Regions from separate parts of the Catenibacterium sp. AM22-6LB genome, predicted to be linked through region 3. Evidence: predicted binding sites of a transcription regulator. Region 3 holds the regulator's gene; each other region holds the start of a gene.
The links. Region 3 encodes Rex, which represses fermentation and respiration genes when NADH is low (regulators of the CRP and FNR family bind a similar motif). Its sites were predicted from a motif close to GTGAANNNNTTCAC; they were not measured.
Positions count from the first base shown of each region.

Region 1: the regulator Rex is predicted to act here: its motif matches at 1,870-1,883, upstream of adhE (bifunctional acetaldehyde-CoA/alcohol dehydrogenase).
Region 2: the regulator Rex is predicted to act here: its motif matches at 1,333-1,346, upstream of DW269_RS02325 (3-hydroxyacyl-CoA dehydrogenase).

Region 1 covers NZ_QTUM01000007.1:42,450-47,006, forward strand. The annotation lists gene DW269_RS03080 (DEAD/DEAH box helicase family protein) at 1-1,726, shown strand, start outside; gene adhE (bifunctional acetaldehyde-CoA/alcohol dehydrogenase) at 1,974-4,557, shown strand, end outside.
Region 2 covers NZ_QTUM01000005.1:17,791-22,347, reverse strand. The annotation lists gene DW269_RS02330 (glucose-6-phosphate isomerase) at 1-1,274, shown strand, start outside; gene DW269_RS02325 (3-hydroxyacyl-CoA dehydrogenase) at 1,468-2,406, shown strand; gene DW269_RS02320 (NAD(P)/FAD-dependent oxidoreductase) at 2,606-4,534, opposite strand.
Region 3 covers NZ_QTUM01000029.1:19,959-24,515, forward strand. The annotation lists gene tsaE (tRNA (adenosine(37)-N6)-threonylcarbamoyltransferase complex ATPase subunit type 1 TsaE) at 1-41, shown strand, start outside; gene tsaB (tRNA (adenosine(37)-N6)-threonylcarbamoyltransferase complex dimerization subunit type 1 TsaB) at 34-639, shown strand; gene rimI (ribosomal protein S18-alanine N-acetyltransferase) at 630-1,067, shown strand; gene tsaD (tRNA (adenosine(37)-N6)-threonylcarbamoyltransferase complex transferase subunit TsaD) at 1,067-2,080, shown strand; gene DW269_RS07550 (redox-sensing transcriptional repressor Rex) at 2,073-2,717, shown strand; gene asnS (asparagine--tRNA ligase) at 2,723-4,108, shown strand; gene DW269_RS07560 (metallophosphoesterase) at 4,151-4,557, shown strand, end outside.

The DNA.
Region 1 (4,557 bases), on a different contig from region 3:
ATATTTAGTCAGTTACCATTCTTATGAAACAAAACTAAAGTTCTTAGAAGAAGGTATTTGCTATGACGATTTATCGGAAGAGGAGAAGGAAGAATTTGATACACTTTTCCCTGATACTGATACGATTGAGTCATCACAGCTAAATAAGTTTATCTTTAATTTAAATACAATTGATACTGTGATTAGAGAACTTATGGAACATGGTATTAAGATTGAAGGAGGAGATAAGATAGGTAAAACTATTATATTTGCTGCTAATCAAGATCATGCACATAAGATCAAGGAAAGATTTGATGTACTCTATCCTGAATATAAAGGAAAACTAGCTGAAGTTATTACATTTAATACAAAATATGCTCAGGAAGCTATAGAACGTTTTGGTAAAACAGACAGTTACCCTCAAGTAGCTATTAGTGTAGATATGTTAGATACAGGAATAGATGTACCGGATATTGTGAATCTTGTATTCTTCAAAAAGGTGAGAAGTAAATCAAAATTCTGGCAGATGATTGGACGAGGGACAAGACTAAGAAAAGACTTGTTTGGTCCAGGAGATGACAAGAAAGAATTCTTAATATTTGATTACCTAGGAAATATGGAATATTTCAGAGTAAACAAGAATGCTGAAAAATCAGGTATTATAGAATCACTCTCTCAGCGTATTTATAAGTTGCGAGTAGATATACTTTATGCGCTTGAACAGAATGCAACAGACCAGGATTATGTTGATGAAATCAACAAACAGATCAAAGAAATGTCAGACTATATTCAATCACTCAATGAAGATAGTTTTAATGTAAAACTGCGTTTGAAGTATGTACATCAATATAAAAATCCGGATAATTGGAGAAATCTCAATGAAATGGATACACATTATATTAAAGATGAATTGTCTTCGCTTGTTGTCATTCATGATGAAGATACACAAGCTAAATTCTTTGATAGACAGATGTATATGATTGAAATGGCTTATCTCAATCATTATGATGCTACTTCAGTTATCAACAATGTTGTTGCGATTGCAAATGAACTTTATAAAAAACAAGCAACTCCTGATATTGCAAGAAATGCTGAATATTTAAAATGTGCCAAAGATCCTGATTACTGGAAGACAGCTAATTATTTTGATCTAGAAGTACTACGTGAGAAGATTAGAGGGTTGGTTAAGTATTTAGACCCTGGTCCAATAGTAGATCCAGTAGATACACATTTTGAAGATGAAATCATTGAAACAAAGATGAATGATGCTTTCTATAATGATGAAGGCTTAGAGAACTATAAAGAGAAAGTACAGCATTATTTAAAAGCACATGAAGATGATGAAGCTATCTATAAGCTCAGACATAATCAAGTCATTACACCGGATGAAATGAAACATCTAGAAAACTTATTATGGATAGACTTAGGAAGTAAAGACGATTATCGATTACATTTTGGTGATACACCTATCACAAGATTAATTAGAAAGATAGTAGGATTAGACAGACAAGCAGCTATGGCTGAGTTCTCACGCTTCTTAGATGATCAGAGCTTGAATTCTAGGCAGATTCACTTTGTAGAATTATTAGTAGATTATATTGTGAAGAATGGTTTCATTGAAGACAAGAAGGTCTTGTTACAGGATCCTTTCAAGTCAATTGGTAGTATGAGTGCCTTATTTAAGGATAAGATGAATATTGCAAGAGAGATATTAAAGACTGTAGATACGTTCAGCGAAAGATGTTAAGAGAAAACATTCACGATTTTGAGAGTATTCTATCACTATAAAAAATAATTATAATTTAAAATTCTGATAAAAACTAAGCACAAAATAACACAATCGGATATCCCTAAACTGCAAACGTTTACAGTAAATGCTATGTACAAATTGTGTAAATTTTCACAAAAGTATGCTTGTTTTTTCACAAGAACTCATGTATAGTGAACTTACAAAATATGAAGAAGAAATATTTTGGTCAATGGAGGATATAAAAATGGCTGATAAGAAAGTCGAAAAGAAAGTTGAAGAATGGACAGAAGAAAAGACTGATGCTTGCATTGATGAGTTAGTTAATAACGCATTAACAGCATTAGACGAATTCGAAGGTTTTGACCAGGAAACTGTTGACTACATCGTAGCAAAGATGTCAGTTGCTGGTCTTGATAAACACGGTGTTCTTGCAGAAGCTGCTGTAAAAGAAACTGGCCGTGGTGTATTTGAAGACAAAGCTGTTAAGAACTTATTCGCTTGTGAATATGTTACTAACAACATGCGTCATACAAAGACTGTAGGTATTATTAATGAAGATCCACTTACTGGTATCACTGAAATCGCTGAACCAGTTGGTGTTGTTTGTGGTATCGTTCCAGTAACAAACCCAACTTCTACAGTTATCTTTAAGTCTTTAATCGCTATGAAGACTAGAAACCCAATCATCTTCTCATTCCACCCAGGTGCTCATGACTGTTCAGTTATGGCTGCTAAGGTAATGTTAGATGCTGCTGTAAAAGCTGGTGCTCCTAAGAACGTAATCCAGTGGTTACCAATGAAAACTATGTATGCAACTAGTGCATTAATGAATCATCCAGGTGTTGCTACTATCTTAGCTACTGGTGGTAACGCAATGGTTAAGGCTGCTTACTCTTGTGGTAAACCTGCTTTAGGTGTAGGTGCTGGTAACGTTCCTGCATACGTAGAAAAGTCTTGTAAAATCAAAATGGCAGCAAACGATATTTATTTATCAAAATCATTCGATAACGGTATGATTTGTGCATCTGAACAGGTTGTTGTTGTAGATCACGAAATCTATGATGAATTCAAGAAAGAACTTGGTCGTTATCATGTACATTTCTGTAATGCTGAAGAAAAGAAGAAACTTGAACAGTTCATGTTCGGTGCAACAGCATACAGTGAAAACGTAAATGAAGCTAGATTAAACAGCATCGTTCCAGGTAAGAACGCTACTTGGATCGCTGAACAGGCTGGTTTCAAAGTAGCTGATGATGTTCAGATCTTAGTTTGCGAAGTTAAGGAAATCGGTCCTAACGAACCAATGACTAGAGAAAAGCTTTCTCCAGTATTAGGTATGATCAAAGCAAACTCTACTGAAGATGGTATTGAAAAGGCTGCTCAGACTGTTGAATTCAACGGTTTAGGACATTCAGCTGCAATCCATACTACTAATCATGAAATTTCTAAAGCATTTGGTAAGAGAATCAAAGCTATCCGTATTATTGAAAACGCTCCATCTACATTCGGTGGTATCGGTTCAGTATACAATGCATTCTTACCTTCATTAACACTTGGTTGTGGTTCTTATGGTCATAACTCAGTATCAAACAACGTAAGTGCTATTAACTTACTAAATATTAAGAGAATAGGGAGACGTAACAACAATATGCAATGGGTTAAACTTCCTCCAAAGATTTATTTCGAAAGAAATTCAATCAGATATCTTAGAGATATGAAGGAAATGAAGAAAGCAATGATCGTTACAGACAGAGGTATGTATGACCTTGGTTATGTAGGAAAGATCGAAGATGTTATCAGAAGAAGACGTAACAAAGTAGACGTTGACTTATTCATCGACGTTGAACCAGATCCATCTTTAGATATGACTCTTAAGGGTCTTGAAATCATGAAGAGCTTCCAGCCTGATACAATCATCGCTATCGGTGGTGGATCTTCAATGGATGCTGCTAAAGTTATGTGGTTAATGTATGAACATCCAGAAGTTAACTTCGATGACATCAAGCAGAAATTCATGGATATCAGAAAGAGAGCATTCAAGTTCCCAGAACTTGGTAAGAAAGCTAAGTTAGTATGTATCCCAACTACTTCAGGTACAGGTTCAGAAGTAACTCCATTCGCAGTTATCACTGATACTAAGGAAAACAAGAAATATCCATTAACTGACTACGCTTTAACTCCAACAATCGCAATTGTTGACCCTGAATTCGCTATGTCTATGCCACCAAGAATCGCTGCAGATACTGGTATCGACGTATTAACTCATGCTATTGAAGCATATGTTTCAATCTTAGCTTCTGACTTCACTGATGGTTGGGCTAAACAGGCTGTTAAGTTAGTATTCGAAAACCTTGAAAAGTCAGTACTTGAAGGTGATCCTGATGCTAGAATCAAGATGCATAATGCTGCATCAATCGCAGGTATGGCATTCGCTAACGCATTCTTAGGAATGAACCACTCATTAGCTCATAAGATCGGTGGAGAATGGCATATTCCTCATGGACGTACTAACGGTATGTTATTACCACATGTAATCAGATACAATGGTACAGTTCCAACTAAGTTAAACATCTGGCCAAAGATCGAAGACTATAAGGCAGATAAGAAATATAGAGAATTAGCAGAATTAATCGGCTTACATCCAAAGACTGATGCAGAAGGTGTTGAAATGTTCGCACAGGCTGTTGAAAAGTTATGGGTAAAAGTTGGTGGTGCTGTAAACGTTAAGTCACAGAACATCAGCAAAGCTGATTGGGAAGAATCAGTACATAGAATCGCTATGAACGCATACGAAGACCAGTGTACTCCTGCTAACCCAAGAATGCCTA
Region 2 (4,557 bases), on a different contig from region 3:
ACGTTGATTTAAGTAAAGCTAAATTAACAGAAAGCATGGAATCATATAAGGACAGAGTCGCAGAAGTTCATGATATGATCCACAACAAAACAGGAGCAGGTAACGACTTTCTAGGATGGGTTGACTTACCTACTAACTACAACAAAACTGAAGTAGAAAACATTAAGAAAAAAGCTACAGAATTATCTGAAGAAATTGATGTTTTATTAGTTTGTGGTATCGGTGGTTCTTATTTAGGCGCAAGAGCTGCTATTGAAGCAATCAATGGTCTTTACCCAACAAACAAGGTTCAGATCATCTATATTGGTAATACATTCTCTGCTACTTATTTAGCACAGGTTAAGAACTATGTAAAAGATAAAGAATTCGGTATTAATGTAATTTCTAAGTCTGGTACAACTACTGAAACTTCAGTTGCTTTCAGAATCTTCAAAGAATTACTTGAAGAAACTAAGGGTAAAGAAGTAGCTCAGAGAAGAATTGTTGCTACTACAGATGCTCATAAGGGTGCATTAAAGACTTTAGCTGACCAGGAAGGTTATACAGAATTCGTAGTTCCTGATGATATCGGTGGACGTTATTCTGTATTAACTGCAGTAGGTTTATTCCCTATCGCAATGGCTGGTATCGATGTTGATGCAATGTTAAAGGGTGCTAAAGATGCCCAGGATAAATATAACAATCCAGATCTACTTACAAACGATGCTTATCAGTATGGTGTTGCAAGACAGATGTTATTAAAGGCTGGTTACCCAGCTGAAATGTTTGTAACTTATAACTTACAGTTACAGCAGACTGCTGAATGGTGGAAACAGTTATTTGGTGAATCTGAAGGTAAAGAAGGAAAAGGTATCTTACCTACAAGTGGTACTTTCTCAACTGACCTTCATTCATTAGGACAGTTCATCCAGGAAGGTTCTAAGGTTTTATTCGAAACTGTATTAAAGATCAAAGAACCTCAGATGAACTTAGAAATCCCTAGTGATGCAGAAAACTTAGATGGTTTAAACTATTTAGCTGGTAAGACAGTTGATTATGTTAACCAGAAAGCATGTGAAGGTACTATTGATGCCCATGTAAATGTTGGTAACGTACCTAACATCCAGATCACTCTTGATCATGTTGATGCATATAGCTTCGGTTATATGGTATACTTCTTCGAAAAGGCTTGTGCAATGAGCGTTTACCTATTAGGTGTTAACCCATTCAACCAGCCAGGTGTTGAAGTTTATAAGAAGAATATGTTCAAGCTTTTAGGTAAGCCTGGATATTAATAAGAAATCCCGCAATCGCGGGATTTTTTTATACAATGTGATGAGTTTGTAAGAAATTGTGATGTTTTTCACAAAGTATAGTAGATAATCTCTTTTTAATCAGTATAATGAAAATTAGATAATGTTTAAAAAGATAGTAGTGAAGCAGAAGAAATTTTTCTTCTGTTTTCATTTTACTAGAAAGGAGGAAAACATGAAGAACATTACTATTATGGGTGGCGGTGTCTTGGGATCACAGATTGCATTCCAGGCAGCATATTGTGGTTTTGATGTAACAATCTGGTTAAGAAGTGAAGGCAGTATTGGACGTACACAGCCTAAGCTTGATTCTATCAAGCAGTCTTATATTGATGCAATTAATCTTATGGATATTGATAAATCTATCAATACATGGTGTATGGGTATTGCAGGCTATGATGATTTTGATAAAGAGAACTGCCTAGAGAAGGTAGAACGTGCTTATTCTACAATCAAGCTAGAACTTGATATGAAAACAGCAGTTAAAGATGCTGATTTAGTCATTGAATCAATGACAGAAAATATGGAAGCTAAGAAGGATGTCTATACAAAGATGGCTCCCCTACTTCCTGATAAGACAATTCTAGTGACTAATTCTTCTACTATGCTTCCTAGTAAATTAGCTAAGTTTACTGGTAGACCTGATAAGTTCCTTGCCTTACACTTCGCAAATACGATTTGGAAGAATAATATGACAGAAGTTATGATGCAGAATAAAACAAATAAAGCATATTTTGATGAAATCATGAAGTTTGCGAAAGAGATTAGAATGATTCCATTACCTGTCAATAAAGAAAAGTCTGGTTACCTACTCAATTCTATGTTGATTCCATTATTATTTTCAGGTATGGATTTAATGGTCAATGGTATCTCTGATCCAGAAAGTATCGATAAAGCATGGACTTTAGGTACTGGTGCACCTAAAGGACCGTTCCAGATTCTTGATACAGTAGGATTAAAGACTGCTTATGAGATTGTGGGTATGTATGTAAAGATTCCTGGCTTCTTAGCCCCTTATAATTTCAAAGGTATGCATAAGATGTTGAAGTCTTATATTGATCAAGGAAAATTAGGATATAGTACTGGTGAAGGATTCTATAAGTACAAAAAATAGCGCATGGTGACATGCGTTTTTCTATGTGTAATTTATCGAATAAAGTGCTGCACCTAATGTGACCGAATGATAAACAGATGAAACACAAAAACCACCCTGAAAAATACTTTTTTCAGGGTGGTTCAGTATGTGACGTCTCAAATTGTTAAGAAACAAAGAATTAAATTAAATCGAATAGGACATGTAGTAAAAACTTTTACTAGATTTGTCTAGCTGCAATAAATCCTTCTCGAACTGCATCATAAATTTGACGCACTTTCTTACTATCTCCTACGTTATAAACTTCAATATCTGTATTTTCTTCTAGCTGATTAGCTAAATCATACTGAGGAATGAATCCTGCCGCAATAACAACATTATCAACAGCAACTTTATTTTCATTACCCCATCTATCAGTTAAAGTAATTTCCTTATCATCAACCGCAACTAAACGTTTGCCAGTCATGATTTTGATATCTGATTGGGCAATAGTAATACTATAAGCCTGACAAGAAGAACCAGGATTAGCTAAGAATCTATCTGCCATTTCTACAACAGTAACATTTTTTCCTTCTCCATTCAATTCTAGCGCAGTTTCAGCTCCTGTAATTCCTCCGCCAATTACTGCAACATTTTTACCTTCAACCTTTTTAGATCCATTCAAGTAATCATTTGCATAAACGACTGTACTTCTATCACTACCAGGAACATCTAGTGTTCTTGTTTTTCCGCCTACTGCAATAACAACAGCATCAAATCCACCATTAACAAGCATATCATAGTTTGCTTCTTCTTTAACTACAGTAATGTTAGGATCATTAGTAATATGATCTTCATAGTAATGAATTAAACGTCTAATATTTGCTTTGTTATCAGGTTTACTAGCTTCTACCATGGCGCCACCAAAACTTCTTTTTTCAAAAATAGTGACTTTATGTCCACGTAAAGAAGCAGTTAATGCAGCTTCACATCCTGCTGGACCAGCACCTACAACTGCAACATTTTTCTTAACTTCAGCCTCAACGACAGGTTTACATTCAAATCTATATAAAGTTGGATTTACTGTACAATGAATTGGTGTATGGCCTAGCATACCTTTATCAATACAACCAATCATACAGTTGATACATGGTTTAATATCTCTTGCTTTTCCTTCTTTAGCCTTTTTAGCCCATGCTGGATCTGCTAATTGAGAACGGCCTAAAGCAACAAAATCACCATTTCCTTCTGCTAACATCTTTTCAGCTTCTTCAGGAGAGAAAATATTATGTCCAATGAATACTGGAATATGAACAGCATCTTTAATCATTCTTACATGTTCAGCATTAAATGCATTTGGTAATAAGAATTGTCTAGATGCTGTTGCATGTGTTCCACCCATTATATTTAAATGAGATACTCCTTCTTTTTCTAATGCTTTAGCAACTTCGACTGTTTCTTCAATACGAATTCCATCTGGTTCCCAGTCATCAGTACTCAATTTAACACCAATAGGGAAATCTGCTCCACATTTTTGTTTCATATTTCTTACAATTTCCAACAATAATCTCATACGATTATGCAAGCTTCCACCATACATATCAGTACGCTTATTATCATGTGGTGATAAGAAATTTGTTGGAATACAACCAGCAGCACCATGAATTTCAATAACTTCAAATCCTGCTTTTTTTGCTCTTAAAGCAGCATCACCAAATTTTTCTACTAAATCATGAATTTCTTCAATAGTTAATGCTCTAGGTAATTTAAATCCCATTTCATACCATGGTTCATAAGTAATAGGTGAGTCTCCAATAACATCAGCACTACCTACAAATCCTGCATCTCTACCAGGATGAGCCAACTGTAAGCCAGGTGTAGCTCCATGTTCTTTTACAGTTTCTGCTAATAAAGTCAATCCAGCAATAAATTCATCTTTATCGGCTCTTAAACCACAAGATGTCATTGGCACAGGCACAGCATTATCCATAAAAATAAGCCCTGCACCACCATCAGCAGCTTGTGCATAAGCTTTAATTTGTCTATCAGTGACTGTTCCATCAGGATTTCCTAAATAAGTTCCCATAGAATTACGTACAATTCTATTTTTAATAACAACATTTCCAATTTTTCCTTTTTCAAATAGATGAGGATAATATTTGTTTTTCATACTTTAGCTCCTTACATTCTTTA
Region 3 (4,557 bases):
AAAAGTATGAGAACTATGTGAGGGAGGTTACACATGATTAGTTTAGTGATGGATACATCAAATAGTTATTTAGCTGTAGGCTTATTTCAGGATAATGTGTGTCTAGAAGCCTTCCAGGAAAAAGGTTCTAGAAGACAATCAGAAAAAGCAATTCCTACATTAAAGGAAGTGCTTGATCGTCATCATATTGCATTAAAGGATGTCAATGAAATGATTATCACATCCGGACCTGGCTCTTATACAGGTGTCAGAGTGGCTATGACTATCGCCAAGACACTTGCTGCAGTATCTAATGTAAAGATTAAATCTGTTAGCTCTTTAGCCGCTTATGCAGGTATGAATCAGGCATTAAGTGTTATTGATGCAAGAGGACATAAGGTCTTTGTTGGTGTTTATGAAAATGGTCTTCCTTTAATGAAAGAACAAGTGATGACTTTAGAAGACTTTGCACAATTACGTGCTGAATATGAAGACTTTGAACTTGTAGGTGAAGTAGGCTGTCTTGGATTAAATGAAAAAGAATGTGATCTTTGTGCTAATATTTATGCATTAGGTCAGATGGCTGATCCAATCAAGAATGTTGATCTATTAGTACCAACTTATATTAAAGATGTTGAGGCTAAGAAAGCATGTTATTAAGAGAAATGCAGGAAGAAGATCTTGATGAAATTGAAAGACTAGAAGGGGTATTATTTACCCCTGCCTGGTCTAAAGAAGATTTTCTTCATGAATTAAAGACAAATGATTATGCTCATTATTATGTTCTTGTAGATGACAAAATTGTTGGTTATGCAGGATTCTGGTATGCTTATGAAAACTGTGAACTGACTACAATTGGTATTGATCCAAATTATCAGGGAAAAGGTCTTTCTAAGTTATTGATGGATTATGGATTAAAAGAAGGACATAATAAAGGATGTATGAATTATAGTTTGGAAGTACGTGTATCAAATGAACGTGCGATTCGTTTATATAAGAAGTATGGCTATGAGATATGTGCTATACGTAAAGATTATTATGCAGACCATGAGGATGCCTATCTCATGGTAAGAAAGGAGGAAAAATAATGGCTGTTATTCTAGCTATTGAATCAAGTTGTGATGAAATGAGTGTTGCAATCCTTAAGGATGGAAAAGAGTTATTAAGTCATGTTGTTGCATCACAGATTGATATCCATAAACAATATGGTGGTGTTGTTCCAGAAATTGCCAGTCGTAAACATGTTGAATGTGTCAGCACTGTTTTAAAGGAAGCACTTAGTCAGGCAGATATTTCTATTGAGGAGATTGATGCAATTGCAGTCACTAAAGGACCAGGACTTGTAGGTTCTTTGCATGTTGGAATGCAGGAAGCCAAGACATTGGCTATTTACTTAAATAAGCCTTTGATTGGTGTACATCATATTGCGGGGCATATTTATGCCAATGAACTAGTAAATGATATTGAATATCCTGCAATGGCATTAGTTGTTTCAGGAGGACATACAGAACTTGTTTATATGAAAAAAGAATTCTCTTTTGAGGTCATTGGTACAACATTTGATGATGCTATTGGTGAAGCCTATGATAAGGTAGGACGTGTTTTACATCTTCCATATCCTGGAGGACCTGTATTAGATAAAATGGCACATGAGGGAACTCATAGCTACACACTTCCTAAACCACTTGATGATGGAAGCTATAACTTCAGCTTCAGTGGCTTAAAGAGCGCTGTCATCAACTTAAAGCATAATGCAGACCAAAGAGGAGAGGAAATCAATGGCAATGACTTAGCCTGCTCATTCCAGGATGTGGCTATGGATACGATTGCTTCTAAAGCTTTAGCAGCTGCTCATGATCTTGGTGTAAAGCAGATTATTGTAGCAGGTGGTGTAAGTGCCAATAAAGGTCTCAGAGAAAAAATGAGTACAAGTGATATTCCTGTTATTTTTCCACCATTGAAGTATTGTACAGATAATGCAGCAATGATTGCATCTGCTGCAAGTATCATGTATAAATATAATATGTTTGCCCCTTTGGACTTATCTGTTAAGCCGGATTATGACTTGGAGGCGGAAAGTGTAGGAGATAACTATGAGTAATGAAAAGAAACAGAAAATTTCACGTGCGACGATGACACGTTTTCCTGTTTATTTGAAGGCTTTAAGAGTTATGGGACATGAAGGTAAAGAAAACTTCTTATCGAGTGAACTTGCAGAAGTTACTCATATCCAGGATACGACTATTCGTCGTGATTTTGGCTTTTTACCTCAGAAGAATACACTTGGTAAAAGAGGCTATGGTTATGATACAAAAGAGATGATTGAAACGCTCAGTGATTTCTTAGGTTTAGGACTTGATGAACCTATTATTCTCATTGGTGTAGGTAACTTAGGTTCAGCTATTTTGAAATATAACCGCTGGAAATATACAGTGGGACAGATTGTCTGTGCTTATGATAAAGATGCTAATATTGAAGGTGAACGTTTTGGTGTTAAGATTCATAAGAGTGACGATTTGGAAAAGACATTCCCTAAGGACTGTAAGATTGCGATTCTCGCAATTTCTGATAATGTACAGGAAATGGTGGATCGTTTAGTGGCATTAGGGATTAAAGGCATTGTAGACTTCACCCACTCTCATTTCATTGTACCTCAGGGAGTAGAAGTACAGAATGTGGATGTTGTTGTCGCAATACAAGAATTAGAATTAAAAATGAAATCAAATACAAAGGAGTAAGAAGGATGTTTGAATTTATGACAGTAAGAGAACTTTATGAAATCTGTCGTGCAGATAACGCTGTAGAAACAGATAACGTAGAGTATGTAGAATTAGAAGGATGGGTAAGAACAAATAGAGATAGTGGTAAACTAGGATTCATCGCATTAAATGATGGTTCTTATTTTAGAAACTGCCAGGTTGTTTACTTAAAAGAAAAATTAAAGAACTTTGATGAAGTTTCACATATCTCAACTGGTTCAGCTATTCATGTATTAGGTAAATTAAAATTAACACCTGATGCAAAACAGCCATTTGAAGTAGAAGCCACTGAAATTATTCTTGAAGGTGACTGTGATAGTGATTATCCATTACAGAAGAAGAGACATTCTTTTGAATTTATGAGAGAAATCCCTCATTTAAGACCAAGAGCAAACTCATTCTATGCTATCTTCAGATTAAGATCTGTATTATCTATGGCTATTCATGAGTTCTTCCAGGATCAGGGATTCGTATATGTACATACACCACTCATTACATCTAATGATGGTGAAGGTGCTGGAGAAATGTTTAGAGTCACAACTATTGATGATACTGATTTCTCTAAGGATTTCTTTGAAAAAGAAGCTTACTTAACAGTAACAGGACAGTTACATGTAGAAGCATTCGCTATGGCATTTAGAGATGTATATACTTTTGGTCCTGCATTCAGAGCTGAAAACTCAAATACATCAAGACATGCCAGTGAATTCTGGATGGTAGAACCAGAAATCGCATTTGCGGATCTTGAAGATGATATGTGTTTAATTGAAGAAATGGTTAAATATTGTATTCAGTACTGCTTAGATAATGCTCCAGAAGAAATGAAATTCTTTGAACAGATGGTTGACCATGATTGTATCAACCGTATCACAAAGGTTAGAGATTCTCACTTTGCACGTATGACTTATACAGAAGCTATTGATCATCTATTAAAAGCTGATGTGAAGTTTGACAACAAGGTTGAATGGGGTATTGATTTAAATGCTGAACATGAACGTTATATCTGTGAAGAAGTTGTAGGTGGTCCTGTATTCTTAACAGATTATCCAAAAGAAATCAAAGCGTTCTATATGCGTTTAAATGATGACAACAAGACAGTTGCAGCATGTGACTTATTAGTACCAGGCATCGGTGAATTAGTTGGTGGTTCACAGAGAGAAGAACGTTATGATGTTCTTGAAAAGCTTATGGATGAAAAGGGCATGAACAAAGAAACACTACAGTGGTATATGGATTTACGCCGCTTTGGTGGATGTAAGCATGCTGGATTCGGTTTAGGTTTTGACCGTTTCTTAATGTATTTAACTGGTATGGCTAACATCAGAGATGTAGAACCATTCCCACGTACACCACGTAACTTAAAATTCTAAAAGACCACATACGTGGTCTTTTTTCTTAAAGGAAGTACTATTATGGATGAATTTAGTGGCATTAATGCTTTTTTTAATATGATTTATCATCATGACCGTGCTTTTTCTCGTGCTTTATTGGATTACCAATCTTTTAATGATTATCGACAGTGGTTAAGAAATCATCACATAGAATTTAAAGAACTTGATATGATTGATGAGTATTCATTCAGTATGATTCGTCCTGGTATGACAATCAAGGACGTATCTATGCTGACACATACTAATTTACAAGAAGGCTTACAACGTATCCGTTCTTTCCTTAAAGATAAGATTTTCTTATTTCTTATTCCTGGTATTAATAAAGAAATTAAAGACTATTCTTTTACAGGGGTGGACTATATCTTTACAATAAGCAAACCTTTTAAGCAGGAAGATTTGTCTTTCTTAGATCCATTTCCTGGACTACT